Regions from separate parts of the Sporomusa sphaeroides DSM 2875 genome, predicted to be linked through region 3. Evidence: riboswitches for the same ligand, from Rfam matches in the RefSeq annotation. Region 3 holds a riboswitch; each other region holds the start of a gene.
What was found. Region 3 has a riboswitch for S-adenosylmethionine ahead of metX (homoserine O-acetyltransferase MetX). Riboswitches for the same ligand answer to the same signal wherever they lie in the genome.
Positions count from the first base shown of each region.

Region 1 (10,369 bases), 1.1 Mb from region 3:
ACCCAGACCCGGATGTTCCTGACAGACAATTCCTTCAGGCGTCCAGGCCGACGCCTGACAGGCTACGCCTTCGCCGGCTAAGCGCTGCAGGAGTCTGTCGCGATTGATTTTGATAGTATTGGTGCGTAAGGAAAGGGGCGGTATAGTATTGTTAGTCTGGCACAAAGCTTCACAATCGGTTACACCCAGGCGTTCCACCCACCGTTCAACCAGCCATTCAGGGTGGAAATATTTTAATGCAAGGTATTTAACCGGTTGACTGTCCCGGTCGGGATACACAACTTTTTCCGGATTGCGGGCAGCATTGCGCAGCACGCCGTTAACAAACTTAACGGTACCGGCATGACCATACTTCTTTGCTAATTCTACCGACTGGTTGCAAGCGGCAGAAGCCGGTACTTTTTCAAGAAAAAACAGTTGATATATACCCAGGCGCAGGATGTTTCTAATAACAGGTGCTACTTTGGTGAGTGAACGGTTCAGATAGAGGCCGAGCAGCCAGTCCAAAGTCGCGCCTGCTTTGACAGTACCATAAACCAGTTCGGTAATAAACCTCCGGTCCTGATCAGAAAGCTGTCCCTGGGCCGTACGCCGGTTTATTTCTTTAGCAAGGGCAATGTTGGCATAGGCGCCGTTAGTTTCAACTTCATTAATTATTTTCAGCGCCACTTCCCTGGCGTCAATTTTTTTTGCGGTCATTGCTGCCACCATCTTTATTTATTATTTATGCTTCTTATTCGTAACAAAGCTTTGGAGCGCTTGTTCGACCTTTTTAAGGTCGACTTGCGTGTTGCAGCAGGGACCCTGTGGTCTGCTGTTAAGTACGCCAATGACAGGGATGGGAAAAACATCCTGAATGCCGCTTGTCAGGTCGCGTTCACAGGCAATGGCCAGTACGGCGTGCGGGCGTATTGTTTTTATTACTTTTCGCGCCAGAGTACCACCGGTTACCACTGCGATGTGAACCCCATAGTTTTCGGCAAGTGTGGTCAGGTCACCAATGGGACAAAGGCCGCAGCGGCGGCAATTGGCAACATTGCGGGTAATTTTATGCGGGCAGTCTTCATGCTGCAGGCAATGCGGGGTCATAATCAGCAGCTTACCGGACTCTACGACGATGTTCTTGTGTTTGATTAAATGGTTGCTGACCTCAATAAACGAGCGTTCAATACGTTCTTTTTCAACGTCAAAAAGCTTGCCCACACATATGGCAAGAGGAAATAACAGATTAATGGCCGACCAGGCCACTCCCTGGAACATTCCCAGGGTATTAAACCCCAAAATAGCCAGGATGATACCGATAACACCAAAGGCAGCAGCCAAAATTACCGCAGCCAAAACTACGCCGAGAATCATGGGTAAATAGCTGCTGATGTTAGCCAGGCCGGGCAGACTAACGATCCATAGACCATAACTTGAGATGGTTGCAATACATAAACTGATGAGAATAAGTATTAAAAACAGACGCTTGCGAGGACGATGAGCTACTTCAATCATACTTTCACCTTCTACTCCAATAGGTTGCCTACGGTAAGACAATAGCCGCAAACACAGTCGCTTGCTTTCATCCGTCGTTTGGATTCAGGCTGCACTTCCAATAGTTCGATTGTCCCTTTACCTGTTTCAACAACCAATCCTGTTTTGGTTATCTGGATAATTTGTCCCGGAATTGAACAGGAGTGTGAAGCGTCATGTACTCTAGTCTGCCAGATTTTCAATGATTTATTTTGATAGGTACAATACGCTCCCGGCCAGGGATTCAGGCCTCGTACGAGGTTATGTATGGCTGTTGCCGGCAGATGCCAGTCAATCCGTTCTGTGGTTCGGCACAACATTCGGGCATAGGTTGCTTCAGACTCTTGTTGTACTTCGCGCGGCGCGCTGTTTGCCGCCAGTTGCCGGAGAGTATCTGATAATACGGCTGCACCAAGGTCCTGCAATTTATCATGCAGGCTGCCGGTAGTATCTGTCGGAAGGATCGGGATTTCGGCTTTGGCAATCATGTCGCCGGTATCCATGCCGACCTCCATATACATGGTGGTAATACCGGTGGTGGTTTCTCCGTTGATGATGGCCCAGTGGATGGGCGCTGAGCCGCGATATTTGGGCAACAGTGAGGCATGTACATTAATACAGCCGTAGGCCGGCAGTTCTAACAGCTTTTTAGGCAAAAGTTGTCCAAAGGCAACGACAATAATAATATCCGGGTTAAGGGCGGCAATCTGGTTGTAGCTGTCAACAGTTTTGATGCTGGCAGGCTGCAGAACAGGCAGATTGTATGCCAGTGCAGCTTCTTTAACCGGCGAGTAGGCCAGTTTTTGACCGCGCCCTTTAGGGCGGTCAGGCTGCGTGATGACTCCGGCTACCGGATAACCTTCTTTTACAAGCATATCCAGACAAGGTACCGCAAAGTCGGGTGTGCCCATAAATACCGTACGCAATTTTCCCATTACAACTACCCCTTATGTATGGTTTTTGCCAGTTCGATAAACAAAATGCCGTTAAGATGGTCTATTTCATGTTGCAGAGCACGTGCCAGTAGGCCAGAACCGGAAATCCGGATTTTTTTGCCGCTGCGATTCAGAGCTTCCACCGTTACTGTCCCATACCTTTCTACCTCCCCATACATGCCTGGGACACTCAGACAGCCTTCTGTACCATTTTCACAGCCCTCTTTGTTAATGATTTCCGGATTAATCAGTTCGATAATGCCGTCACCAATATCGATAACTACCACTCGCATGGATACTCCCACCTGCGGAGCAGCCAGTCCGATACCATCGGCGGCATACATGGTTTCAGTCATATCGTCAAGCAATTGTTTAATTTTGCGGTCAATCTTTTCTACAGGCGCAGCAATATCTTTAAGCACTTTGTCGCCTGCCTTTTTAATTTCCATTACTGGCATGGTTTTGTACCTCCCTCTTTCCTTTCAGGCCATTAGACAAATTTTATCACAGTTTAGCAGGTGACGAAAGTGTCAAATACATGAGTCAAGCTTTGACAAAATAATTTAATGTGACGGTTAGATGACATTCACAGGGTCTACGTCAATAATCACATCTTTGCGGCTGCTAATGTGCAAAGCTGTGAACAGGCTGGTCACGGCAGCTGGATCCTTTGTTTTGATTAAAATATTAATGCGAAAGACGTCTTTTATTTTATGAACCGATGCCGGAAACGGTCCAATAATGTCGGCAGCTATTCCCGCCATTGCTTGAGCCAGTTCGACTGCCAATTTGTTAGCACTCTGGTGCACCATGATTTCGTCGGCAGCCTGTACTGTTATTTTTATCAAATTAGCAAACGGTGGATAGTTCAGTTGACGGCGAAAGGCAATCTCATGTTCATAAAATGCCGGATAATTATGCTCTGCTCCGGCAGTTATCGCATAGTGCTCGGGATTATATGTCTGCATTACTACCTGCCCGCTCTTTGCGCCGCGTCCTGCTCTCCCTGCCGCTTGCGTCAAGAGCGCAAATGTCCGTTCAGCTGCCCGGAAGTCGGGCAGATTAAGCGCAGTATCTGCCGAGATAATTCCAACTGCCGTTACATTAGGAATGTCGTGACCTTTGGCTACCATTTGTGTGCCTAACAAAATATCATACGTTCCGGCAGCGAAAGCCGCTAATATTTTATCATGTGCCATTTTGCCTCGGGTGGTGTCCTGATCCATACGCACAATTTTTGCCGCCGGAAATAATGCGGTAAGTGCCTCTTCCACCTTCTGGGTACCGGCGCCAAAATAACGGATATACCGGCTGCCGCATTCAGGACAAGTATCAGGCACAGTATGGCGTTCCTGACAGTAATGGCAGCGAAGGCTATTGCCGGGGGTGTGATATACCAGTGAAATATCACAATGTCTGCATTTGAGCACATGGCCGCATTCGCGGCACAGGACAAAGGTAGAATAGCCGCGACGGTTAAGCAGGATAACGGCTTGCTCCTTTTTTGCCAGGGCTCTGGCTAACATCTCCTGCAGTGGCAGTGAAATGACGCTGCGGCGTCCTTGTGCCAATTCCTGGCGCATATCAACAAGTGTAACTTCCGGCATTGGCACATCATCAACCCGTTTATTCATAGAGATTAACGTATGGGTGCCGTTAAGTGCCTGGAAGTAAGTTTCTATCGCCGGGGTAGCGCTGCCCAGTACCAGGGCTGCACCGGCCAGTCTGGCCCGGATTAAGGCAACCTGCCGGGCATGGTAACGGGGAGATTCTTCCTGTTTGTAAGTAAACTCATGTTCTTCATCGATAATTATTATGCCCAGATCGCGGGCAGGTGCAAATAAAGCCGAACGTGCACCAATAACAATGCCAGCCTGGCCGGACTGGAGGCGGCGCCAGGCATCGTGCCGTTCGCCGACTGATAGTTTGCTGTGGATAACAACAACATCATTGCCAAACGCTGCCCGAAAACGGGCGACAAGCTGACTGGTCAAAGCAATTTCCGGCACCAGGACAATGGCCTGGCGATTATGTCGCCGGGCTTCAGCGACAGCCTTGATATAAATAAGCGTCTTGCCGCTGCCGGTAACGCCGTGAATCAAAAAAGATTTATGCGTTCCGGCTTTAATGGCTGGAATTATTAGCTGTAAGGCGTGCTGCTGCGGTTGTGTCAATGATACCTCGGCAGCCTGCTGACAAACGCTGTCATAGCTGTTGCGGAGTACCGGTACACTGCGGCTGGTAATGAGCCCTTGTTCTGCTAATTTTTTTACAGTGGCTTGCGAAATATTAAGGTGGCGCAACTGGGGCAAGGCAAGTTCATTATTCTGCAGGAGTGCCTGCAAAAGCCGGCGCTGGGCTGCCCTGGTTTTGGGCAGCATTTGCTCAGCTTGAGCAGCAGTTTCCTTGCTGACAGCCAAGTTAATAATCGTCGTTGTACTGGCTTTGCCGCGTGTATTGACAGTATCTGCATGAATAATTAGTTTATGTTGTAAAAAAAATTTTATCATAGCATCTATGTTACCGGGAAGTTTGGCAAGATCTTTGAGACTAACCGGACCATGAGCATAAATATAGGTGAGTGCCTGGCGGTATTCCTCCGGCTTGTTGTCGAGCAGCATGGCTGCCGCTTCATAATCCATTGCGGCAGATGCCTGATAGGCTTTTTGCGTTTTTACTCCCGACAGGCCGGGAACGAACAGACGCATGGCTTCGGCCAGTGAACTGAGATAATACTGGCTTATCCATTTGGCTGTTTTCAACATATTGTCATCAAACCAGGGGTAATCATCAAGTATAGCAAGGATGGCTTTTAAGCCTTCCGTACATTCGGGTTCCACACCGACAACGAACCCTTCTACCTTCCTGTTGCCGAACGGAACTAATACACGCCAGCCGATAGTGATCTCAGGTAAGTGAGCTGGAATAATGTAGGAAAAAGGCTTAGTAATGCTGCGGGCAGGAATATTTACAATAATTTGAGCGGTGTTTGCCATTTTTTCTACACCTGGCTTTCTTTTCTTAAGGATAAAGAGAAGGGGACTATGCAGTCCCCTTTGTTAGCTAACATATATATTTATATTCGCTTTTCAGTGTCAAATACCTGCTACCGGTTTTTCGGGATCATGAGCGGCCATTTCCCAATCTAGCCCGGTGTCCATTGGCAAACGTTTAAAAAAACGCTTAATCCGGCGCTTTTTCAGCGGTGAAAAATGGAGCTTCATATGTCAGACTCCTCAACCTTGAATTGAATAACCGAGTGATTGTAAGGTTTCTTCAATATATCCGCTAGAAGTCACCGATGCATCATGGCTGACAGCAATTTGCTTAGAAGCTAAGTCTACTTTTACGGACGAAACACCATGAAGGTGGGACAACGTATGCTCAATACGGTCCCGGCAATGGTCGCCTTTGAGGCCCCCAACACGGTAAACGGATTGTGTGGTATTTTTCTGTGTGGCCAATGGAATACCTCCCCTTTTTACTGAATTGAGTCTCCAGCAATATTAGTATTACCATTGGCCACTAATTAATTAATATTTATCCGCTGACTACCCTGTCTAAGATTCTTACCCTTTTTTACTTGAAACCAAAGAACGGTTAACTCTTATATATTGGCTTCTTTGCGAAGCATATCGGCTTTATCGGTACGCTCCCAGGGCAAATCTATGTCAGTGCGGCCAAAGTGACCGTATGCCGCTGTTTGACGGTAAATGGGGCGTCTCAGATCCAGGGACTTGATAATGCCGGCAGGTCTTAAATCAAAGTGCTTGTTGATCAGTTCGACAATTTTGCTCTCGTCAATTTTCGCGGTACCAAAGGTTTCTACCATGACCGATACCGGCCGGGCAATACCGATGGCATATGCTAATTGTATTTCGCACTTATCGGCCAAGCCTGCTGCGACGACATTTTTGGCTACATAGCGGGCAGCATAGGCAGCAGAACGGTCCACTTTTGTGGGATCTTTACCGGAGAAAGCGCCACCGCCGTGGCGAGCCATGCCACCGTATGTATCGACGATAATTTTGCGTCCTGTCAGTCCGGAGTCACCTTGCGGGCCGCCTACAACAAACCGGCCGGTAGGATTGATATAGTATTTGGTTTGCGCATCTAACAGTTCGCCGGGAACCATCGGAATGATAACTTTGGCGATAAGATCTTTTTCAATGGTTTCTCTGTCGACTTCCGGGCTATGCTGGGTTGAAATTACGATAGTATCAATGCGTAACGGTTTACCATCCTCATATTCAACAGTTACCTGGGTTTTTCCGTCCGGACGGAGATATGGCAGCTCGCCGTTCTTACGAATCTCAGAGAGGCGGCGGGCTGTTTTATGAGCCAGGGCGATGGGCAATGGCATATATTCCGGAGTCTCGTTGGTAGCATAACCGAACATCATACCCTGGTCACCGGCACCAATCGCTTCAATGGCATCCATATTGCCTAACTTGGCTTCGAGCGCTTTATCAACACCTAAAGCAATATCGGCAGACTGTTCGTCAATAGAAATTAACACACCGCAGGTTTCACCGTCAAAACCATATTTAGCACGGGTATAACCAATACTTTTAATGGTCTCACGAACAATTTTGGGAATATCTACATAGCAGTTGGTCGTGATTTCACCTACCACATGCACAATACCGGTGGTAACCAATGTTTCACAAGCTACCCGGGCATTGGGGTCATGAGCCAGAATTGCGTCAAGTACACTGTCGGAAATTTGATCGGCAATCTTATCTGGATGGCCTTCGGTTACAGATTCAGATGTAAAAAGTACACGTTTTACCATAGTGCTGTCCCTCCTAAATTCTATATTGCAAAAAAGAAAAGCCTCCGCAAGCAAGGGAGGCGTGATTGTTCTCACTCCCATCTTGCGGTTTATCCGCCGGAATTGGCACCGTTTTTAGTAAAACTACTAAATGGTTGCCGCGGTTTCATCGGGCCAGTCCCTCCACCAACTCTTGATGAGTATAGCATATGCAATTTAACAACAAAAAGATTTTAATCCAAATACAAAAAAAAATCAAGTATAATTTGTCAACATTACACAAATTTTGTCAATCAGAATTTCAGCCACCTGGCGTTTAGTAAGCTGCGGCAGTTCTTCAATCTGGCCATTTTTATGTATGACTCTGACAATATTTGTGTCTGTATTAAAGCCGGCTCCCGGTAAAGTAACATCATTGGCAACAATCATATCAAGATTCTTCTTAATTAGTTTCTCTTGTGCATGACTTAAAAGCTCTTGCGTTTCGGCTGCAAAACCGATTAAGAGCTGATGCTTTTTACGCTCGCCTAATTCGCGCAAAATATCAGGATTTTTGATCATGGATAAGGTTAGGGTATTGCCGGTTTTTTTTATTTTTTGGTCTGCTGCCGTCTCAGGCCGATAATCAGCCACGGCGGCGGCTTTGATTACAACATCGACAGTATCAAACTCCGCAAGCACAGCTTCACGCATTTGCGCGGCAGTTTCCACTTTTGTGACAGTTATCCCCGCCGGACAGGCAAGACTTGACGGACCGGAAACAAGAATAACTTCTGCGCCGCGTGCTGCGGCGGCTTCGGCAAGAGCATATCCCATTTTGCCACTCGAATGGTTGCCAATATATCTCACCGGATCAATGGGTTCACGCGTACCGGCAGCCGTAACCAGTACCCGCTTTCCGGCTAAATCCCGGTTGCCTTGCAGCAGGGATTTAACTTTTTTTACAATATCTGCCGGTTCAGGCAAGCGGCCGGGGCCATCCACACCACAGGCTAACATGCCGGAGGCCGGTTCTACTATATGATAGCCAAGTCCTGCCAGTTTGTTTAAGTTTTGCTGGGTAATTGGGTTTAGATACATATTGGTATTCATGGCTGGAGCCAAAATTACCGGTGCTTTGGTAGCCATGACGGTGGTTGTAAGCATGTCATCGGCTATGCCGTTTGCTATTTTGCCGATAATATTGGCTGTTGCCGGCGCAATGAGGAATAGGTCAGCGCGGCTGGCCAGTGCAATATGCTGCACATTCCAGGTCTTGGGCTCTTCCCACATGTCGGCAACCACCGGGTTGCCGCTAATTTCGCGAAAGGTGAGCGGTGTGACAAATTCTGTAGCCGCTTTGGTCATGATAACATAGACCGTATACCCGGCTTTCTTTAACCGGCTGACAATTTCAACTGCTTTATAGGCGGCAATGCCGCCGGCAACTCCGATAACGATAGTTTGGCCTGATGACATTGCTGACTCCTATTTAATGCCGGTTTTGGTGCGTTCGTAGGTAATTTTACCTTGAGCCACCTCTTCCAGGGCAATTGTCACCGGCTTATTCGATTTAGACTCCACCAGTGGCTGCTGGGCATCCATAATTTCCCGAGCCCGTTTGGCAGCTAAGACAACCAGTGTATATTTGCTGTCAACCTTTTTCACTAATGTATCTAAAGACGGATTAATCATAGCATATCCCCTTGCCTAATTTATTTACTGTGCCAAGTTTCGTTAGTTACAACGTGCCTGGCAAAGACTATCAATTAAATCGGTATTGCGTTCTGCCCGATGCTTTTCAGCGGCAATGATTGTTTCCACTTTTTGCACAGCTGCCGCCACTTGATCATTTACTACAATATAATGATAGTTATGCGCCTGAGCAAGTTCGGCGCTGGCACAATGCAGGCGTTTTTTGATGACTTCCAGGCTGTCAGTACCGCGTTTATGAATTCTGTCAGCAAGCTCATCCAATGAGGGCGGGATGATATATATATATACACCTTCCGGAAATTTTTCTTTTATTTTCATAGCTCCCTGGGTATCTATTTCCAGTACGACATCATATCCGTTTTTTAACTGTTCAAGCACATAGTGGCGTGGCGTCCCGTAAAAATTGCCGTAGACTTCGGCCCACTCCAGCAGGTCGTCGTTTTCAATCATGGTTTGAAAATGATTTTTGGCAACAAAAAGATAATTTACTCCGTCAGCTTCTCCCGTCCTGGGTTGGCGGGTAGTAGCCGATATAGAGTATTTTAACTGGGGATTGCTACGCAGCAACTCGCGGCAAATGGTGCCTTTGCCGGTACCCGAAGGACCGGATACAACTAGTAGTATTCCTTGCTGCGGCATGGCTTTAACTCCTTTCCCTTATTCGGCAGTGTCATCGCTGGTGTCTTTGCTTGTTAACCGGTGAGCTACTGTTTCCGGCTGTACTGCCGATAAAATAACATGATCACTGTCGGTAATGATTACAGCGCGGGTCCGGCGTCCATATGTAGCGTCGATAAGCATACCCCGGTCGCGCGCTTCCTGAATAATGCGTTTGATGGGAGCTGATTCAGGGCTAACTATGGATATGATCCGGTTAGCCGACACAATATTGCCAAAACCGATATTAATTAATTTTATGTCCATTAAGACTCCTCCTATAAATTTATAGGCCACTTAGACGTAATTCTCCTATATTACTCTATGTTTTGGATTTGCTCTCTGACCTTCTCAATTTCACTTTTAATTTCAACAACAATATTGGCGATGGCAGAGTCATTTGCTTTGGAAGCAATTGTGTTGGTTTCCCGGTTTATTTCCTGAACAATAAAATCCAGCTTGCGCCCCACGGCGTCAGGCGAGTTTACAGTTGCCCGGAACTGGGATAAATGGCTTTTGAGCCTGACAATTTCTTCAGTGAAATTAGTTCTGTCAGCAAATATAGCCGATTCTTGCAGCAGTCTGGTTTCGTCAGGTTCTGCCCCTACTGCGGCCAGCAACTCCCGCATACGGTTTAATAGCTTTTCCCGGTAATCTACAAGAATCTGCGGTGCTCTCTCCTCTACAGCCGCAATATAGCTGCTGAGCTTGTCTACCCGCTCCAGGAGGTCGCGCTCAATATTTGCGCCCTCAGCTTCACGCATTTTCATCAGATTGGCCACTGCCGCCTCAA
Region 1 covers NZ_CP146991.1:2,299,552-2,309,920, forward strand. The annotation lists gene rsmB (16S rRNA (cytosine(967)-C(5))-methyltransferase RsmB) at 1-684, opposite strand, end outside; gene SPSPH_RS10755 (DUF116 domain-containing protein) at 721-1,497, opposite strand; gene fmt (methionyl-tRNA formyltransferase) at 1,509-2,450, opposite strand; gene def (peptide deformylase) at 2,456-2,908, opposite strand; gene priA (primosomal protein N') at 3,026-5,446, opposite strand; gene SPSPH_RS10775 (hypothetical protein) at 5,546-5,674, opposite strand; gene SPSPH_RS10780 (heavy-metal-associated domain-containing protein) at 5,687-5,914, opposite strand; gene metK (methionine adenosyltransferase) at 6,058-7,245, opposite strand; SAM riboswitch class I at 7,320-7,427, opposite strand; gene coaBC (bifunctional phosphopantothenoylcysteine decarboxylase/phosphopantothenate--cysteine ligase CoaBC) at 7,480-8,682, opposite strand; gene rpoZ (DNA-directed RNA polymerase subunit omega) at 8,692-8,898, opposite strand; gene gmk (guanylate kinase) at 8,941-9,558, opposite strand; gene remA (extracellular matrix/biofilm regulator RemA) at 9,577-9,843, opposite strand; gene SPSPH_RS10810 (YicC/YloC family endoribonuclease) at 9,894-10,369, opposite strand, start outside.
Region 1: another riboswitch for S-adenosylmethionine. It lies ahead of metK (methionine adenosyltransferase); the one in region 3 lies ahead of metX (homoserine O-acetyltransferase MetX).

Region 2 (10,369 bases), 1.7 Mb from region 3:
CGATGGCATACTCACTGCCATTTTCGGCGTTTAGTTTGGCAAATGCTTTGGACACACTGTGAAGATTGCCCATACCATAATCGATAATTGCTAAGGTTTTGAGCGCCATCGCTGAGCCTCCCCCTATATCGTTCCCTTAGTTGACATGACACCTTGTATCCTGTCATCCCGGCGCGTAGCCTCATCCAGTGCCCGCCCCAGCGCTTTAAAAATGGCTTCAATTATATGATGGGTATTCCTGCCTGATAACAGCCGCACATGCAGTGTAAGTCCGGCATGGAGGCTGAATGCCCGCAAAAATTCCTCCGTAAGCTCACTGTCAAACTGCCCCACCCGTTCACCGGGCAGTACGGCATCAAATACTAGATAGGGGCGGCCGCTGATATCCAGTGATACCATGGCCAGAGCTTCATCCATCGGCACAAAGGCTGTGCCATAACGCTTAATGCCGGTTTTGTCGCCCAACGCTTTAGCCAGGGCCTGCCCGAGGACAATGCCGGTGTCTTCTACCGTATGGTGGCCGTCAACCTGTAAATCACCGTTGGCCGTAACGGTTAGGTCAAACAGACCATGTTTGCCAAATAAGATGAGCATATGGTCGAAGAAGCCAATGCCTGTAGCCACCGCTGTCTGGCCGCTGCCATCAAGCGTCAAAGCCGCTTTGATGGCGGTTTCACCGGTTACCCGTTCCATACTGGCAGTACGGCTCATAAGCTTACAGCCTCCAGTACCGCATCATTTTCGGCCGGTGTGCCCACAGTAATGCGGATACAGCCAAGCAGGCCGGGAACTTTGCTGAAATCGCGGATGCCGATGCCCCGGGCGCTGAGCCGGTCAGCCAGCACTGCCGCCTGTTCACTCTTAATGAGCAGGAAGTTGGTTTGCGAGGGATATACCGTTATACCGGGAACAGCGCTAAGCACGGCTGTCAGGCGCTCCCGCTCGCGGCGGTTTTCCGCCAGGCTGTCGGCAAAAGCCCCGCGCATGCCGAATACCGTTTCAGCTGCCGTCAGGGTTAAGGCATTTACATTGTAGGGCAATAATACCTTGCCAATGGTCCTGACAATGGCTTCGTCAGCCAGCAGGTAGCCAGCCCGGGCTGCCGCCAGCCCATAGGCCTTGGAGAAAGTGCGGGCAATAGCAAGATTAGTATATTTGTTCAGCAAGTTCACTGAGCTTTTGCCGTAAAATTCGTGATAGGCTTCATCGACAACCACCAGGCTTTGCGTACTTTTCACAATGTACTCCACTTGTTCCGGCGGCATAACGGTCCCGGTAGGATTGTTCGGATTGCAGAGCAGAATAATGCCGGCTGCGTTTTCACGGGCAGCTGCCAGCAGCTTATCGGCGTCTACGGTGTAATCGGCAGTCAGCTCAACAGGTACAGGCCGGCTGTCTGCCAGTTTGGCATAAATGCCATACATGGAAAATGAGGGACTGGGATAGACAATACTGCGGCCGGCGCCGCCGAAAGCATAACATACGGCCTCCAGAATTTCACTGGAACCATTGCCGATAACCACGTTAGCGGCAGCTAAGCCAAAATCAGTGCCAATTGTGGTTTTTAACGACTGGGCACTTAGTTCGGGATACCGGTTAAACGGCAGGGCTGCCAGTTTTTCCAGGATTTTGGCCTTAACGGCCGGCGGCAGGTCAGCGGGCCGTTCATTGGCATCCAGTCTGATACGCCAGTTACTCTCTTCTACAGAATAGGCTTTCAGGGTTTCCAGCCCTAAACGCGGTGTAAACATCTTAATTCCCCCTCAGCCTAACCGCATTGGCATGCGCATCCAGTCCCTCGGCTTCTGCCAGCTTGATGACCTGGCTGCTGACAGCGGCCAGCGCTTCTTGGGTATAGGCAATAATACTGGTTTTTTTCATAAAGGTTTCCACATTAAGCACAGAGTAAAACCGGGCCGTCCCGCCGGTAGGCAAGACATGGTTGGGACCGGCAAAGTAGTCCCCCAGCGGCTCGGGTGAGTAGGCTCCCATAAAAATAGCACCGGCATGGCGGATATAGGGGAGCAGTTTCCACGGCTCTGCTGTCAGGAGTTCCAGGTGTTCGGGTGCGGAAAGATTGGCCAGTTCAACGGCTTCCAGGATTGTCGGCGTAACAATAATCAAGCCGTTATCCTCGATGGCTTGGGCGGCAATCTCCTGGCGCGGCAGGGCGGCCAGTTGTTTGTCCACTTCTTTACTTACCGCTTTCGCTAATTCAGCGCTGTCGGTGACAAGAATACTGGAAGCCAGGACATCATGCTCAGCCTGGCTCAGCATATCTGCCGCCACATAGCGGGGGTCTGCCGTGCTGTCAGCCACAATAAGAATCTCACTCGGACCTGCCAGCATATCAATATCCACATGACCATAAACCGCTTTTTTGGCCAAAGTAACAAAAATATTGCCAGGACCGGTAATCTTGTCAACCCTGGGAATGGTGCTTGTGCCAAAAGCCAGTGCCGCCACTGCCTGCGCACCACCGGCTTTGAATATTCTTGTTACTCCGGCCAGCTTGGCAGCTGCCAGCACATAGGGATTTACCCGCCCGTCCCTGCCTGGCGGCACAACCATGATAATTTCTTTTACCCCGGCCACAGCGGCCGGTACTGCGTTCATCAGCACAGAGGAAGGATAGGCGGCAGTACCACCGGGAACATAAATGCCCACCCGGTCAAGCGGTGTACACTTTTGCCCCAGTATTGAGCCATATTCACGTTCGGTAAACCAGGATTTGGGCAATTGCTCGGTATGAAACTTTCTGATATTAACAGCCGCCGCCTCCAATGCAGCCAGCACCTCGCCGTCAATGCCGGCCATCGCGCTCTCCAGCTCGTCTGCGGTTACTTCCAGGGCATCGGCAGTAAAATCGGCACCATCAAAAACTTTGGTGTACTTTAATACCGCTTCATCCCCCTGGCTGCGCACCTCTTCAACAATGCGTTCCACCACCTGGCTGGCTGAGAGAGCTTCGCCGAAGAGTTCTTTTATTCTGTTTTGGGCTCCTGTACCCAAAACTACTTTGTCAAAAGACGGTTTTTCCAATATTTCCGCCATTTCCTCTTTACTTAAAAAACTGCTGAATATTGTTTTCATGCTTTGGCCTCACTCTCTACCAGTTCTTTTAATCCTTCCACCATTTTATTGATCCGGTCAAATTTCATTTTAAAGCTCACCCGGTTGGCAATAAATCTGGCGGTTGCCGGCTGAATCTGCGCAACTTCCACCAAATTATTCTCTTTCAGCGTCCGGCCGGTTTCCACCAAATCCACAATAATCTCAGCCAAGCCTACCATGGGTGCTAATTCTATCGAACCGTTCAGCTTGATAATCTCCATCTGAATGCCAATACTATGAAAAAAGCTTTCCGCCACCCGCGGATATTTGGTGGCCACCCGCATATGGGCGTAATCGCTCAGTTTCTCCTGTTTGAGCGCCTGCGGCACCGCCACCATCATCCGGCAAAAGCCAAACTTTAAATCCAGCAGCTCGTAAACATCCTTGTTCTCTTCCAGCAGCACGTCTTTGCCAATAATGCCAATATCGGCGGCGCCATATTCCACATAGGTGGGTAAATCAGCTGTCTTAGTGATAATAAACCGGATTTTTTCCGCTTCATTGGTAATGACCAGTTTGCGCGAGCTCTCACTGAGACCTTCGGCCGTATAGCCGATTTTGGCCAGCATATTGGCCGAGAGGTCAAATAACTTGCCTTTGGGCAAGGCAATTGTCAGATAATCCATATCATTTGAGGTCATGTCATGCCTCCTATTTTCCTTCTCTATCATATTAAAGTATTAATTAGATAATATGCTAACACGATATATTATAAAGGTCAATAGCTCCCATATTTTATTTCCCGATATCCGGCAATCTTTCCGGGTGAGGTAGGAAAACCGCCTGCATATGTAGAAGTATTTGGCAGGATACTAACCGTACCAAGCGTAACGCAATAAGGAGGTTCTTTATGTCTGCGCTGAATATTGTCGTGCTCAACCCGCTTGCCGACCGCCATAGGGAGCTTATTCTGGCTGCCGAGCCAAATGTTACTATACTTGTTACCGATGAAGCAAATGCTCTCGAGCATATGCCCTCCTGCCATATCTTAGTCACCTGGGGTTGGATGGAAACCCGTCATTTATACCAGGCTGCTCCTCACCTGGAATGGATTCATGCCCTAAGCGCCGGAGTGGAAAAGTTGCTGTTTCCTGAAATTCAGGCAGCAGACACCATCCTGACCAACGCGAAAGGCATCCATGGCATCCCGGTATCTGAACATGTGCTGGCCATGATGCTGGCTTTCAGCCGGGGGCTTACCGTCAGTCTCCGCCAGCAGGAAACCCGGCAGTGGAAACGCATTCCTACCGGTGAGTTGCACGGGAGTACCCTCGCCATTGTCGGTTTAGGCTCTATCGGCCGCGAGATTGCGAAAAAGGCCAAGGCGCTGGGGATGACGGTACTTGCCAGCAAGCAGGAGGTCACCACAGAATTATTTGTAGATAAGCTGTATCCGCCGGATGATGATAGTCTGCTGGAAATGCTGGCCAAGGCCGATTTCACGGTTACCGCCCTGCCGCTGACCGAAAGCACACAAAACCGGATTAGACTGCAGCATTTTACGGCAATGAAGCCTTCGGCTTATTTCTTCAATATCGCCAGAGGGGCTATTGTCAATGAAAATGATTTGGTCACCGCTTTGGAGCAAAACCTCATTGCCGGTGCCGGGCTGGATGTCTTTGCCTGTGAACCGCTGCCTGAGAGCAGTCCGTTATGGAGCATGCCCAATGTTATCATTACACCGCATGTTGCCGCCCTGTCACCGGCCTATCTTGACCGCTCCGTTAAGCTGTTTGCCGATAATCTTACCCGCTTTATCCAGGGGCGTGAAATGCTGAATGTGGTTGACAAAGTCAAAGGCTATTAGTACCTTGAGGGACTAATTCAGGCTGTCAGCCGCTCTGAGCAGTGTAAGCTCTACCGGTTCGCCGTCTGCCGGCGCTTCATGATGCCTGGCCACGATCCCGGTTATCCGCCTGTCAAGCCCGGCCGCCTCGAGCATAGCTGCTCCCCGGGCGGCATGATGATAATAGATATACATAGCATGCCGGAGATTGGCTACCTTGCCACCCCGCCCCAGTCGCTGCCAGCTTTTGGCCCAGCGCGGCACAAGGGTATCCAAAATTACGGTAATGATTTTATCGGCAACGCTGACATCCCCTTTTATCTTGCCGATATCATGAAGCAGCGCGCATGTTAGCAGTAATTCTTGGTCAACATCCTTTTCCTTAGCGGCAAGTTCCCCGGCTGTGTAGGCTACATTCAAAGCATGCCGCTGGTCAGGTAGGTTCATCTGCCAAAAGAAGGCGGCTGCCGCCGGGTCTAAATACCGCTCCACAAACTGCCTGTCTGTTTCGCTAATCCGGGCAGTGACCGCCGCTACAACCTGTTTTATCCGTTTACTCAATATATATCAATTCCTCATAGCCCCGGGTGCGAACCACTGCTTCCGCCACCGCCCGCGGCTCGGCAGCAAGCGCCAGTTCTGCCCGGCGTCTTTGCCGCCGGCATTGGTTAGCCGCTTCAATGGCCTGCGCCAGCTTACCTTCCGTCCAGGCAATATATACATCTTTACCCTGCACGCTGACGCCAATCCCCTGGCGCTCCAGGGCTAATAGCATCCGTTCTATTCCCATGGCGAAACCTGTCGCCGGGTTGGCAACCCCCAGTGAAGCCAGCATCGTATCATAACGCCCGCCCCCGCACAGCGGGAAGCCCAGTCCCGGCGTATAGCCCTCAAATACCATGCCGGTATAGTAATCAAAGTCACGAATTATGCCAAGGTCAAAATTAACATACTGATCGACACCATAGCCTGCAAGCAGCTTGTGAATATCGGCCAGGTTATCCAGCGCCGCCCGGCTGAGGTCATTGCTGACCAACCGGTAGGCTCTGCTTAACATATCCTCCCGTCCATGCAAAAGCGGAATTTGCTTAAGCAGTTCTTGCGCTGCCTGCTTAAGTCCGCTCTGTGAAAGCAGTTCGCCAAGCCCAACCAAATCGCGGGTAACCATGGCGGATTTGATCTGTTGCTGGCGCTCGGGGCTTAACTGGCTTTCCGCCATCAGGCCGTTAATAAAATCCACCTGGCCTAAGCCGATTTGAAAATTGGTCAGCCCGGCTTCCAGCATAGCTTCTACCGCCAGGGCCACAACTTCGGCATCGGCTGCCGGACCGGGCGCACCTAACAGTTCCACCCCGGCCTGATAAAACTCGCATTGTCTGCCGGCCTGCGCCTGCTCATGGCGAAAGACATTGGTAAGATAAAACAACCTGAGCGGCAGCGGCATTTCCTTCAGTCTGGTCGCCGCCACTCGGGCAATCGGGGTTGTCATATCCGGTCTAAGCGCCAGAATCCGGTTGTTTTTATCAAAAAATTTAAATACATGCTGCTGAATGTTGCTGCCTGTACCAACTGCCAGTGTCTCCATATATTCAAAGGTCGGTGTCACTATTTCGTCATAGCCCCAGCAGGAAAAAACTTGAGCCAGCGCCCCCTCGACAATCCGTTTCTGCTTGGCTTCCCGGGGCAGCAAGTCCCGCGTCCCATACGGAATTTGCGGCACAAAATTTTTATTCATATTAACACTCCATTCTACTCGGCACTATTTTTCCTCCAGATGGGCCAACACTGCTTTATAACCGTCTGCTCCATAATAGAGGCAGCGCTTAACCCGGCTGATGGTTGCGGTACTGGCACCGGTAGCGGCAACAATATCGTCATAAATGACGCCTGCCTTTAACAGCCGCGCCACTTCCAGCCGCTGCGCCATCGCCTTAAGTTCACCGATTGTGCATACATCCTCAAAAAACTGGTAACACTCTTCCTCGCTGCTAAGCGATAAAATCCCCCGGAACAGCTGGTCGATAAGTGCATCTTTCAATTTGGGATTTGCGGTCATACTATTACGCCTCCTGTAAATACTTGCTTACACTATCTATTCGCTACACACCTGTTTTTTCCTTCTTTATCACTTTCTATCTTTATTGAATTAAAACTTTTTACTATTTTACTCATTTTTACTAATTTAATTATATTTTTATTGACAGACATACCTATCGGTGCTAATATAAATTTCATAAATTCATATTGTTCATCAAGAGCTGGCTGAGGGAATGGCCCGATGACGCTGCGGCAACCATCGCAATTTGCGAACGGTGCCAATTCCACAGGATACTTTCCTGGCAGATGAAGAACTGGACAACAAGCCATTTCGGACTGCCGAAATGGCTTTCACTATTTTTACGGAAGGAGGCTGACCTGCTTTTTTAGCCAAAACATTGTCTTACCTTGGTGCCATTAGTAAAGTAACTACTATTAGGAGGAATATGTCATGAAAAAGATTACCTTATTATTGCTTGCCGCTTTATTGGCGTTCTCCACTCTCCTTGCCGGGTGCGGCGGCAAAGAAACGCCTGCCCCTTCAGCAACTGAGAAAAAGACTATCAAAGTAGGCGCAACCCCTCTGCCCCATGCTGAAATTCTTGCTGTCATCAAACCCATTCTGGAAAAAGAAGGCATCAATCTGGTTGTGGTAGAAATGAGCGATTATGTCCGTCCTAACATGGCTGTTGCGGAAAAAGAGCTTGATGCTAACTTCTTCCAGCACATTCCCTACCTGACCAAGTTCAGCGCTGAGCGCAAACTGGATCTAACCTATACTGCTGCCGTACATATCGAACCTATGGGGATTTATTCTAAAAAAGTTAAAAACCTGAATGACCTGCAAAACGGCGCAGAAATTGGCATCCCGAACGATCCCACCAATGGCGGCCGCGCTTTGGCACTCTTGGAGAAGGCCGGCATTATTAAGCTCAAAGACGGCGCAGGCGTTACCGCTACCATCAGCGACATTACCGCCAACCCCAAAAATGTAAAAGTCCGCGAACTGGAAGCTGCCCAATTGCCGCGTTCCCTGGATGACCTGACCTTAGCTGTCATTAACACCAACTACGCGCTGGAAGCTAAGCTGGTTCCCGGTAAAGACGCCTTGTTTATTGAACAAAAAGACTCCCCTTATGTGAATATCCTTACCGTCCGCAAAGGCGATGAAAACCGCCCGGAAATCCAAAAATTAACCAAAGCCTTAACTTCCGAAGAAGTTAAGAAATTTATCAATGAAAAGTACCAAGGTGCTATTGTACCGGCATTTTAATGAAGTAAAAAATGAGTCTGGGGAAATCCCCGGACTCATTTTTTGATTAACGGTTAACTATCCCGTACATAAAAATATCGGCAATGCTGTTGGCCGTACTATCAATAGAATCCTGCTCTCCGCCAACAAACCCCTGAAACACCATCATCACAATAACACTGAACAAACCATGGGCGGCTTTGTGCACATCACAATGGCGGATAGTACCTTGATCAATTCCTTCCTGTAAGATCCGCTGCAATATCCCGATAGTGTGAACAAACCTTTCCCGGTATTTTTCCCGCTCCGCCTCGGTAAAGCTTGACGGTTCCTCACGGCCTAACCCGCGCATCTCATGCATAAGCACCCGCCACAAGTCCGCATTTTGCACATAAAACTCCAGAAAAACCCGAATGGCTTTCTTGGTTTTATCCAGCGCCGGTTCGGCAAGAGCGGCAATGGTATCAAGCTCAGCCTCAAAACCGGCACTGCGTTCCTTAATCAAGGTATAAAAAAGTTGTTCCTTATTAACAAAATAGTTATATACTGTGCCTTTACCGGTATCGGCTAAGGCAATAATCTCATCAACCGTGGCGCGATGATAGCCTTTGCGGGAAAAAACAGTATAGGCAGCATCAAGTATTTGCCGGCGTTTCATAAGTTTCCTCCTGTCCTTACCAAGCCAGTTTGGAAAGGATCAAAACCACCATGCCGATAGCCATGGCTAATTTGAAAATCAATCCCAATGCCTGACCAATCATGATACTCTTGGCAACCCGCCCCGCTTTCTCCCGGTTGCCGGTAGCGGCATACTCCGCCAGGTAACCGGCGACAAATGAGCCGGTGATGGCCCCCGCAATCGAGCCAAGTCCCGGCATAATGCCTGTGCCGGCAATACCGCCGGCAATGCCGCCAACGAAGGCAAACCCGATAGCCATACGGGATGCATTTTCTTTGGTGGCCCCCAGCGCTCCTGCTATAAATTCAGCCAGTTCGCCCAGCAATAATGCGCCCAAAAGCAGCAAGAGCGCGGTACTGCTCATATGCACAAAGCCTTCTGTATAGCCATACCCCAGCGCCGTAAAAAATATGAGCCAGTTGCCAGGCAAGCCAATTGCCGTCATACCAATACCAACAGCGATGATCGCTATAACCAGTAGATTAATGGCTATTAACCCTGCATCCAAACCATGCACTCCTTTGCGAGCGGGTTGCCAGCGATCTGCCTAATACGCGTGGCAATCTCCCTCTTAGCTTATTTGCGGTTAAACGCCCGGTGGGCTATATCTTTGCGGTACTGCATTCCCGCAAATTTGATTTCAGGTACAGCCTGATATACCTTCTCTACCGCCGCACGAATATCACCGGCTACGGCAGTCACGCCCAGCACCCGGCCGCCGGCGGTAACAATATGGTTGTCCTTGCTGCCGGTACCGGCATGAAAAACCATTGCGCCCTGCTGTTCCGCCTGATCGATACCGGTAATTTCATTCCCCTTGGTATAATCGCCCGGATAACCGGCTGCCGCCAGCACAACGCAAACGGCTGCTTCCTGCCGCCAATTGATGGTTACATCAGCCAGCCGCTCCCCGACACAGGCCTCCATGATGTCCACCAAATCACTATCCAGCAGCGGCAATACCACCTGTGTTTCAGGGTCGCCAAACCTGGCGTTAAACTCAATGACCTTGGGCCCCTGGGCCGTAATCATCAAGCCGGCGTATAAACAGCCTTTATAGATAATGCCTTCCTGACGCAGTCCGTCAACCACCGGCTGCAGCACCTCGCGCGTCACCTGCTCCCGCACAGCCTGAGTTACCACCGGCGCCGGGGCATAGGTTCCCATACCACCGGTATTGGGACCCTGATCATTGTCAAAAATCCGTTTATGGTCCTGAGCCGCCACCATGGGAGCTACCGTAAAGCCGTCGGTAAAGGCCAGCAGGGAGGCTTCCTCACCCTCTAAATATTCCTCGATAACGATCAAATTACCGGCGCTGCCGAAAGCCTTATCCCGCATCATCATCTCGACGGCGGCAACCGCTTCCTCCACTGTCATGGCTACCACGACACCCTTGCCGGCTGCCAAACCGTCTGCCTTAACAACAATGGGAGCCCCCTGCTCCTTTATATAGGCGATAGCTTTGTCCGCATCGGTAAAGGCCGCGGAAGCGGCGGTG
Region 2 covers NZ_CP146991.1:2,900,510-2,910,878, forward strand. The annotation lists gene hisH (imidazole glycerol phosphate synthase subunit HisH) at 1-109, opposite strand, end outside; gene hisB (imidazoleglycerol-phosphate dehydratase HisB) at 124-711, opposite strand; gene hisC (histidinol-phosphate transaminase) at 708-1,751, opposite strand; gene hisD (histidinol dehydrogenase) at 1,753-3,093, opposite strand; gene hisG (ATP phosphoribosyltransferase) at 3,090-3,755, opposite strand; gene SPSPH_RS13665 (D-2-hydroxyacid dehydrogenase) at 3,965-4,921, shown strand; gene SPSPH_RS13670 (HDOD domain-containing protein) at 4,934-5,461, opposite strand; gene hisZ (ATP phosphoribosyltransferase regulatory subunit) at 5,454-6,635, opposite strand; gene SPSPH_RS13680 (YerC/YecD family TrpR-related protein) at 6,660-6,956, opposite strand; SAM riboswitch class I at 7,146-7,250, shown strand; gene SPSPH_RS13685 (MetQ/NlpA family ABC transporter substrate-binding protein) at 7,389-8,210, shown strand; gene SPSPH_RS13690 (TetR/AcrR family transcriptional regulator) at 8,257-8,847, opposite strand; gene SPSPH_RS13695 (DUF456 domain-containing protein) at 8,864-9,376, opposite strand; gene purD (phosphoribosylamine--glycine ligase) at 9,445-10,369, opposite strand, start outside.
Region 2: another riboswitch for S-adenosylmethionine. It lies ahead of SPSPH_RS13685 (MetQ/NlpA family ABC transporter substrate-binding protein); the one in region 3 lies ahead of metX (homoserine O-acetyltransferase MetX).

Region 3 (10,369 bases):
TACCATGATAATAAATCTTGCCCCACTCCCGGCAATCTGCTATAGTAAGACTTAGCTCCGGTATAGCTGATAGTTGTCCCGGAGTTCATCCAAATGAGTAAGCCGCTAAGCCTCTCTCTTCTCTAAGCAGAAGCCGCATTTCATCCTAGGGGGATTTAGATTATGAAAATATTAAAGGAAATTGCCGACTGGGCCTACAGCCTTGCCGCAGCACTGGCGCTGGCTATTGTTATTAACGCCTTTGTGTTCCAGCCGACCAGAGTGGTAGGAAGCTCTATGGAACCCAACCTGCATAATAACGACTATGTGTTTGTATCTAAACTAAGCCATACGTTTGCCGGAGTCCCTGATTACGGTGACGTTGTTATCATTGACAGCCGGGTATTCCGGGACCGCAGCATAAAAGATGATATTGCCGACCCAATATCCACCTATCTCAGTGTTGCCAAAATCACCGAAGTTGACAACCATATCTGGATTAAGCGGGTTATCGGCAAACCGGGCGATACTCTCGAAATCAAAGAAGGTAAAGTATACCGCAATAGTACAGTGCTTGAGGAACCCTATATCAAGGAAGGTATGAAGCCTGCCTCTCCGAAAAAAGTCGTCGTTCCGCCAGGCCAGGTCTATGTAATGGGTGACAACCGCAATAACTCCAGCGACAGCCGCTACATTGGCCCTGTTCCTGTCAGTCATGTGTTGGGAAAAGTCGTTATGGTTTTATAATCACAGTCAAACAACAAACAGGCAGGACGCAGTTGCGCCCTGCCTGTTTGTTGCAAAGTGATATGTCAGCACCTTTTTACTAAAAAGCACTACCATAAGTTATTATCAGATATAAGATTGTAATAGGACGGGCCGCTAACCCGTCCTATTTATGTCTCAATAAACAAGGTACCTACGGTTTCTTCACCGCAACAACCTGGATGCGCCGGTAATCGGCCACCCACTGTTGGCTTTTCCAGATACTGCTCCGGCAAAGTTCTGCTGTTTCCCTTAATATCTCTGATTTCTCCTCCTCGGAGAATGTTTGCAAATCTCCCACAAAGAACTGGCAGAGCCAATTATGCAGTCCTTTTTCACCATCAGCAAGCGGCGTTGGCCTGTCATATTCAATACAGTGCATTACGGCAAAGCCGGCTTGCTCCAATAACAGCCTGTATTCTGCTTCTGCGGGAAAAAAGAAGGGCGAAGTGTAACAGTAGCCCCGTTTCCCGGTTACTTGCTCAAACGCAGTTTGAATTTGCGCTATGTTATTTTTTGCGCCAAATTCACAAACCAGCATCCCGTTAGCTTTTAAGGCACGCTGAATCGAATGCAATAATTGCTTTTGATTTGGTATCCAATGAAAAACCGCATTTGAAAACACGGTGTCAAATTCGTTGTCAAAAGGCAACTGGGTGGCATCTGCCACCTGAAAGCGCAAGTGCGGGTAATTCGACTGTGCTGTTTTGATCATATCTGGTGATAAATCGGTACCTATAACAGTTGCCCCTTGTTTTGCCAGTTCATTTGTCAATACCCCGGTACCACAGCCTAAATCCAGTATTTTTTGCCCTTGGGCCCTGTTGACAAGATCAAGCATGGCTTTACCGTACTCGGCGACAAAAGAATGCTTGTCATCATATACATTACTATCCCATTTCATGTTTCCTTCTCCTATACAAATAAATATAACCTAGTCCCGCACCCGGACCATCGTCCACACGCCTACACCTGCCAGCAACACCGTATATACCGCCAAAACGCTCACCGACAGCCATGGTGTCTCCAGTCCCGCACCAATAGCCCTGAGCGCGTAGGTAGCATGGGTTAACGGCAGCAGCTCAATAAACCAGCGCAAAACCTGCGGCAGCCGGTCAGGTGTGAAAAAAGTGGCACATAAAAAGGACATGGGCAAAAGTACATAGGTGTTAAAACTAGCCATATCCTCATGGGAATTGATTAGCATGGCAGCCACCAAGCCCATGGCGGCAAACAGCAGGCAAGTCAGCAACAGTGTCAGCAAAAAACTGACGCTGATTGTCAGCTTCGCGCCAAAAAGATAGGCTAATACAAAAATTACAGCACAGGAAATCAAGCCCCGAAGCGCTCCGGCCAGTACCTTGCCTGCCACAAAAGATCCCGGGCCGATAGGAGCAATGAGGTATTCCTCCAGGGTTTTATGATACAGCCGGCTCATATTGAGCGGTGAACCTACTGCGCTAAAGCTGATATTCATGGCATTAAGGGCCATAATGCCTGGCAGGATAAAATCGAGATAGCTGCCGCCGTTCACCGACAGACTGCGCCCCAAGCCCCAGCCAAATGCCACTAAATATAATACCGGACCTATCATGCGGGATAAAACGAATTTGATTAAACGCCGGTTTAAAACCACCCAGTCTCGCCAAAACACGGTACAAATGTCTTCCAATCGCAATTTTCTTCAAACCCTTTCCTTACTTGTGATACAATACGCGGCAGTATTCCCTAACAGAACATCGGACTGGCCGCAATACCCTGAGCAATTCGTTACTTATGCCTATAATTCTCCCGGCGATAATAAATATCCTGTGCGAATAAGGCAAACAGCGTCAAAATTAATACAGTTACTATCATAATTAACTTCTCGCCAAATTAAGAAAAGCCGGACTATAGTCCGGCTTTTCTTAATTCAGCTTCCGCATCAAATAAGCGGGCGGCATATCGTAGCCATTCCCGGGCAGCAAAAGACAAGTATGTATCCTTTTTCCACATAACTGCCAAATGCCAGGGACTGATTTCCTCGGCAATAGGCAACGCGGTAACAACACCTGCCCCCAGTTTGTCGCAAACCACCTTTGGCAGCAAAGCAACCCCCAGTTTAGCGGCCACTATCTCTACCATAAAATCCCATTGCGAGCTTTCACATAAGACTTTAGGCATAAATCCGTGCTCACGGCATTTCTCCACAATATGGTCATGCAGTGCAAAATCCTTCCGGAACATGACTATTGGCTCATCCTCAAGATCGGCAATATGCACAAGCTCCTGCCCGGCCAGGCGATGCTCCGGATGGACAATAAGCCATATGGGATCTCTGATAAAGGCAAACATAGAAAAATCAGTTTTGTTTCTTACAGGCAGAACAACAACACCTATATCAATTTCCCCATCTTCTGCCATATCTTCTACAGCTTTTGAACCAACCTCAACCAGATCAATGATAATGTTTGGATAGTTTTTCTTGAATTCCCCAATGGCGATGGCAAAAAAGCTAGTCTCAACCATAGGCGGAATACCGATACGGATGCGGCCTTTTTGCCCTTTTGTTAAATCATCCAAATCGGAAGCTACCGTTTTAAGTGATTCAAGGATCCTGCGACCACGTTCATAAAGGGTCTGCCCGGCATCTGTCAGTTTAATCCGGCGAGCCGAACGGTCAATAAGCGTAACCCCAAGCTCATCCTCTAAGCTACGCACCATCTTGCTGATTGAAGGCTGGGAAACATGAAGTACTTTGGCGGCTTTAGTAAAACTCAGCTGCTCTGCCACCTCTATAAAGTAAGTTAAGCGAAGAAGATCCACAACACATGTACTCCTATTATTAATAAGGTAGATAGCCGGAAAAGGCCTCTACCTTATACTATGGATGGCACATTATGAATATGTCAAGCTATTTTATGCTGCAGCAATACATAATGAATAAAAAAGACTAACCGGCTCTTACCACCGCTGTCAGAAGCGATTTTTTCGAGCAGGTTAGTCCGCAGCCAGCCTAGTGACCCGTATACGCTGAAATCATAATAACTTCGCGGAACTTTTCCCGCGTATTCTAACTACACTTTCCACGTAAACGGACCACTAGGACGGAACTGCTTTATCCCAAAACGCCTGGGTCCTCGTTATATCTCTGCTGGCGGCAAGCGGCACAACTTTAGCCCGCTTGTCCACCAGCACTTCTGGTTTGACTGTCTCACAAGGGCTGCCAAAATGCCAGAATCCAAGGATTCTCGTAAGTAAAGCCTGCATAACTCTTCCTCCTATATACCGTAAGTCTACCTTTATTGTATACCTTATTCACTTTACCAGTAAAATATACCTTAGGCATACATAGGATTCCTTACGGCTATAGGAGGAAGAAATATAGCTTCACTACTTGCTGGCGGCTAAGGCTTGCGCCAAGTCATCAATCAAATCGGCTACATCTTCAATGCCGACAGAGAGGCGAACCATATCATCAGATACGCCGGCACTGGCCAATTGCTCGGAGGATAACTGGGAATGGGTGGTACTGGCCGGATGAATAACCAGTGACTTAGCATCACCTACATTAGCCAGCAGCGAGAATAACCGGAGTGCATTAATGAACCTGCGTCCGGCTTCCAGGCCGCCTTTGATGCCAAAAGTCATTATGGCACCGGCGCCTTTGGGCAGGTATTTCTTTGCCAGATTATGATCCCGATGGCTTGCTAATCCGGGATAGCTGACCCAGGATACCAGTTCATGCTTCTCCAGATAGCTGGCAACAGCCAGTGCATTTTTGCTGTGCCGCTCCAGCCTCAAGTGCAGCGTTTCCAACCCCTGCAGGAACATAAAGCTGTTGAACGGACTCAGGCAGGCGCCAACATCCCGGAGTACCTGCACCCTGAGTCTGATAATATATGCAAGCTTGCCAAGGGCTTCGGTATACTTCATATCATGATAGCTGGGGTCCGGCTCTGACAGCAGCGGGAACTTGCCATTGCCCCAGTCAAATTTGCCGCCGTCAATAACCACACCGCCCATAGTGGTGCCATGACCGCCAATAAACTTGGTTGCCGAGTGGATTACAATATCGGCACCAAAATCAATTGGGCGGCACAAATACGGAGTAGCGAAGGTGCTGTCAATCATCAGCGGTAAACCATGATTATGCGCTACAGCAGCTACGCTCTCCAAATCCAGCACATCAATCTTGGGATTGCCGATGATTTCAGCATACACTGCCTTGGTTTGGGGCGTAATGGCAGCGGCAAAGTTTTCCGGCTTGCTCGGATCAACAAACTTAACCTTTATCCCTAACCGCGGCAACGTGTGGGCAAATAGGTTATACGTTCCGCCATATAATGTCGAGGAACTGACAATCTCATCACCGGCCTGGGCAATATTGACAATGGCTGCAACAATGGCCGCATGGCCTGAGGCAAAGGCCAGCGCCCCCACACCGCCTTCTAACGCGGCTATCCGCTGTTCAAATACATCATTTGTCGGATTCATAAGCCGGGTATAAATATTGCCGCTTTCCTTCAAACTGAACAAATCGGCTGCATGGTCGGCATCCCGGAAGTTGTATGCGGTAGTCAGATACAGCGGTACCGCCCGCGAACCGGTTGTTGGGTCAGGCTGCTGCCCGGCGTGTACGGCCAAGGTATCAAAACGTAGATTTTCTGGCAATGTCATAATCATCCCTCATTTTATATGTATTTTGTATATAAATATCGCTTAGGAAATGCCCCTGTCTTACACTGGCCGGGCTTGCTGCCTTACACGGAAACGTCCGGCACCAGCCTGGCCCCCAAATAAGCCAGGCTGGATGCTCTGAACTTAATCCACTGCCTAATAGGTACCACGGCAGAAACCGGCAGAACTTTATTAATAAAATTGGTCAGTATGGGCCTGAGCAAATGAAAATCAATGAGAAATCCATCATGCCCATGCGGGCTGTCAATGATGGCAAAGTCGGTGCATACACCTGCTTGCCGCAGGGCTTTCGCTAATTCTTCCTGCTGGTGCGGCGGATATAAAATATCAGAACTTACTCCCACTACCAGTATTCTGGCATCTATTCTTGCCAAAGCCGCTTCATAAGAAGAATAGCCGGTACCAATATCAAAGAGGTCCAATGCTCGCAGCAAATACAAATACGAGTTGGCATCAAACCTTTTTACCATGCCTTCGCCCTGATAATCAAGATAATTTTCAATTTCAAATTGTCCGGCCCGCGTCCGCCGGCCAAACTTATATGACATAGACAACTCGCTCTGATAGGTAATCATCCCTAAGGCCCGGGCAGCAGCCAAACCCTGCTTGGGTCCCGGACTGCCGTAATAGTCGCCATTTTGCCACGCGGGGTCAAGCGTGACGGCTTGGCGGCCTACACGGTTGTAAGCAATAGCCTGTGGAGAGGAATAGCCGGGTGCGGCAATGACAATCGCTGCATCCACAAAGCCAGGATAATCAACCGCCCATTGCACTGCCTGCATCCCGCCCATTGAGCCTCCCACCACCAGGGATAAGTGCTCAATCCCTAATATATCCAGCAGCCGTTTCTGGACCCGGACCATATCTTTGACGGTAATTTCCGGAAATCTCATGCCATAAGGCTTGCCGGTGGCAGGCTCAAGCGAAGACGGGCCGGTAGTCCCTTGGCAGCCGCCAAGCACATTGGCACAAATAACAAAAAACCGGGTGGTATCAAGCGGCCGGCCTGGGCCAATTAAGGGTTCCCACCAGCCCTGCTCATCATATTGGTCATGCGCCGCAGGATGGCTGTCACCGGTTAATGCATGCGCCACCAAAATTACATTGTCGCGTCCTTCTGACAGCTGGCCGTAGGTTTCATAAGCTACCGTAACCTGCTCTAAACAACCGCCCTGAACTAAATCCAGCGGCTGCTCAGGTGTCGTAACTTGAGCCAGCTTAAGTTGCGGCCGCCATCTAAACCCCGGAAAAAAGGTAACAACCATGATATCCTCCCTCCTACTATAATGATTAGACCTAATTGGTTTCATGCAGAAGAGCTAATAAAAAACCCCCTCTGCAAAGAGGGGGCAAACCGGCATACATAAAGCCCCTCTCATCTCCCAGGAATATCTACTGATTCCTGCTGGAATTAGCACCACTGCGCATTGCGCCGGTTGCCGGGTGTCATCGGGCCAGTCCCTCGACCTCTCTGGATAAGAGTTCAATATTAATTTATTGGTAGATGTATATATGATACCTAACCCAGGATACATTTGTCAAGTATATCCGGGGTACAATGTTACAGTTTTTCATCCGCACTCCCCAAAACCTGACACTACCGAAGTAATGTACGGTTACTTGCCTGCCGGGCCGTAAGCATTGCCATAATTTTATCCGGGGTAACCGGCAGAATTGTGAAGTTGGCGGCAAGCGCATGGTTAATGGCGTTTACGGTAGCCGCCGTAACGGGGATTGTTGCAAGTTCACCCACACTTTTAGCTCCATATGGTCCATGCTCTTCGCCCTCTTCAATTAAGAGGACTCTGACCGGCGGCATATCGGGTGCATTAACCAGATGGTACTTACTAAAGCTAGCGCCACCGGCAACACCTGTCCGGGCGTCATAAGCAATATCTTCGCTGATTGCCAGCCCCAGTCCCATTTGCACACCCCCATGAATTTGCCCTTCTACAAAACCGGTATTGATGGCCTGGCCAATATCATGTACGGCTACAACGTCCACCACCTTGACAAAACCGGTATAAGTGTCCACAGCCACTTCGACGAAGTTTACAGCATATGAACCGGGGTTGGCCGGGGATCGATAGGTAATGGTACAAATAAGCTCGACCTGATTTTTTTGCTGAATAGCAGCCGCCATTTGTCCATAGCCGATTTTCTTTTCCGGTTCGCGGCTGGTATAGACCATGCCATTTTCAAGCAATACCTCTTCCTCACTGCACTGAAATATTTTAGCCGACTCCCGGATCAGCAGGCTGCGCAATTCCTCGGCAGCCTGCATGGCATTGGCGCCGCAAACGTGGATAACCCGGCTGGCCTGGCAGCCGATATCATAGGGACTAATATCAGTGTCAGCCTCAGGCGCCTCAATCATATCAAGCGCAACCTCCAGCACCTCGGCCACAATCTGTTTCATGGCGGTTACCGTGCCATTGCCCAGGTCGTGCAAGCCGGCATTAAGCATAATACTGCCGTCTTCGAGCATTCTTATCGTCATTGTGCCAAATTCCTGGTAGGCTCCGTAATAGCCGTTACCATGAGTGGCACAAGCCATGCCTACACCGGTCTGCCATCGCCCCTCAGGCTTAGTCCTGTTCCATTTCTCACGCCAGCCAAAAGCCTCGGCGCCTTTGTGCACACAATCGATAATCCTGGCATTGCCCAGATTAGGCCCGCCGCCCGGATCAGCGTCAAAGGGGTGTACCAGATTTTTCAGCCGAAATTCAACAGGGTCCATTTGTAAACGCCTGGCCACATTATCCAGATTGATCTCGGCAATGGTTTGCACCTGCGGCGATCCATAGCCCCGCGCCGCTCCTGCTATGGCCGTATTGGTATGCACGGCTATGGCCTGATAATGCTGGCTGGGAATACGGTACAGCCTGGACAGCTTTTTGCCCATCGCATAACAAATGACACGGCCATTGGAAGTATAGGCCCCTGTATCGATAATATGCTTCATGTCCCGCGCCATGATCTTGCCTTCAGGACTTACCACGGTTTTTACATAACCGATGGTCTTGGTTCTGGTCCGGGTGGCAATTATACTGGCCAACCGATCAAATTCTATCTTTACCGGCCTGTTCAAATCTTTGGCAAAGAAGGCGCAGTACGGCTCAAGGGTTATTTCCTGCTTGCCGCCAAAAGATCCGCCGATGGGAGTTTTGATAACCCGGATTTTATGATAGGGCAGCCCCAGGACTTTGGCCACAATAAGCCGCACAGAATATACGATCTGGCAGGGACTATGCACCGTTATTCTCCCTCGATGATCCGGTGCGGCAATACATACGTGATTTTCCATAGCTGCATGATGAATTTTAGGAGTTTCTACCCGGTCTTCGACTACTATGCCTTCCGGTGCCGCCATGGCAGCTGCCGTATCGCCATAGCTGGTTTCCATGGTAAAAAACGGGTTGCCGCTGTCATGGACAGCAACCTGGCCGCTGAGGGCATCCTCCGGATCAATAACCATTGGCAAGAGTTCATAGTCAGTCTTTATGAGACTTGCAGCAGTTAGGGCCGCCGCCTTGGTTTCGGCAACCACCGCCGCTACCGTATCACCAATAAAACGAACAACCTCGGGGAATAGCTCCTGATCTTCAACTGCATTCTGACCGGCAAACCATACTTGCGAGTTAAATCTGATTTGCGGCGCATTGTCACGCATATATATTTTTACAACGCCAGGCACAGCCATGGCCTCGGAAATGTCAATATTCTTAATCCGCCCATGCGGAACCTGGCTGAACACCAGGTGAGCATGCAGCATCCCGTCGATAGCCATGTCGCCGGTATACCGGATTCGCCCGCTTGCTTTGGCTGCTCCATCTTCGATGGGTATTGACCTGCCGACATATTTGAAATTACGCGCCGGTTTGTCTTCCATCCCGTTCCCTCCTAACAAAATAAATTAATTCCTGTTACAAGCGGCAAACAAAAGCCCGGTCAAGTCATGAGCCAATCCCCTCACGGCTGCCTTTTTGTAGGGATGGGAAGCCCGGCCTGTTATCATCTCATCTACCGTTTCGGCCAACAGCAATGATAAGTTGGCAGCAAAACTTTCGTCAACTACCTGCTGGCTGAAAAATTTTTGAATGGCAAGCGGACATACCGGCGTTTTGCCCAGAGCGCCCATAGCCACCTTGCCCTCGACAATCATGTTTTTACTGCTGTCATAAATAACCTGGGCGGCCAAACTCATCTTAGCAATGGTCACCTGAGACCGACTGCCAACTTTTACGAACCCGCTGCGGCTCCCGGCAGCAACCGGAATAACAATTTCAGTTATTAATTCTTTCGCCGGAAGCCCGTTTAGGGCTTGTGCCAGGGTTAGGACACGCGCGCCCTCCGGTCCGGCAGTATGGATGCCGGCATTATAGACTGCCAGCACCGGCAGACTGTCACCGGCAGGTGAGCCACTGGCAATATTGCCGCCGATTGTCGCCCGGTTTCTTATTTGCACCGAACCTACCTGACCTGCCGCCTGCGCCAGCGCACCGGCTTTGGCTTTAATAACCGGACTGGCTGCAATAGCAGCAAAGGTGGTGCCGCCGCCGATCCTGATTTCAGAACCTAAGTCTTTAATATACTTTAGCTCTGCCACCTGGGAAAGATCGATCACCAGTTCGGCATTATTTCCCAGGCCATTATTGATAAAATCAGTACCGCCGCTGACAAATACCGTTTGAGCCGGGGCATGGGTAAGTTCCTGTAAAACATCCTCCAGCTTGGAAAAACCCGCAATCACACAGCCGGTCATCTGCTTTGGCCTCCGTTCATCCCCTCGGCAGCAGACTTAACTGCTTTGATAATATTTACATAGCCGGTGCACCGGCAAAGGTTCCCGGCAAGGGCCTCTTTTATTTCAGCTTCGGTTGGCTTAGTGTTTCTCATCAATAAGGCCTTACTGCTCATAACCATACCTGGTGTGCAATAGCCG
Region 3 covers NZ_CP146991.1:1,190,535-1,200,903, reverse strand. The annotation lists gene lepB (signal peptidase I) at 163-726, shown strand; gene SPSPH_RS05195 (class I SAM-dependent methyltransferase) at 899-1,648, opposite strand; gene SPSPH_RS05190 (ABC transporter permease) at 1,679-2,416, opposite strand; gene SPSPH_RS05185 (LysR family transcriptional regulator) at 2,635-3,549, opposite strand; gene SPSPH_RS05180 (hypothetical protein) at 3,826-3,993, opposite strand; gene SPSPH_RS05175 (homocysteine synthase) at 4,117-5,403, opposite strand; gene metX (homoserine O-acetyltransferase MetX) at 5,487-6,689, opposite strand; SAM riboswitch class I at 6,797-6,906, opposite strand; gene SPSPH_RS05165 (xanthine dehydrogenase family protein molybdopterin-binding subunit) at 7,022-9,316, opposite strand; gene SPSPH_RS05160 (FAD binding domain-containing protein) at 9,341-10,189, opposite strand; gene SPSPH_RS05155 ((2Fe-2S)-binding protein) at 10,186-10,369, opposite strand, start outside.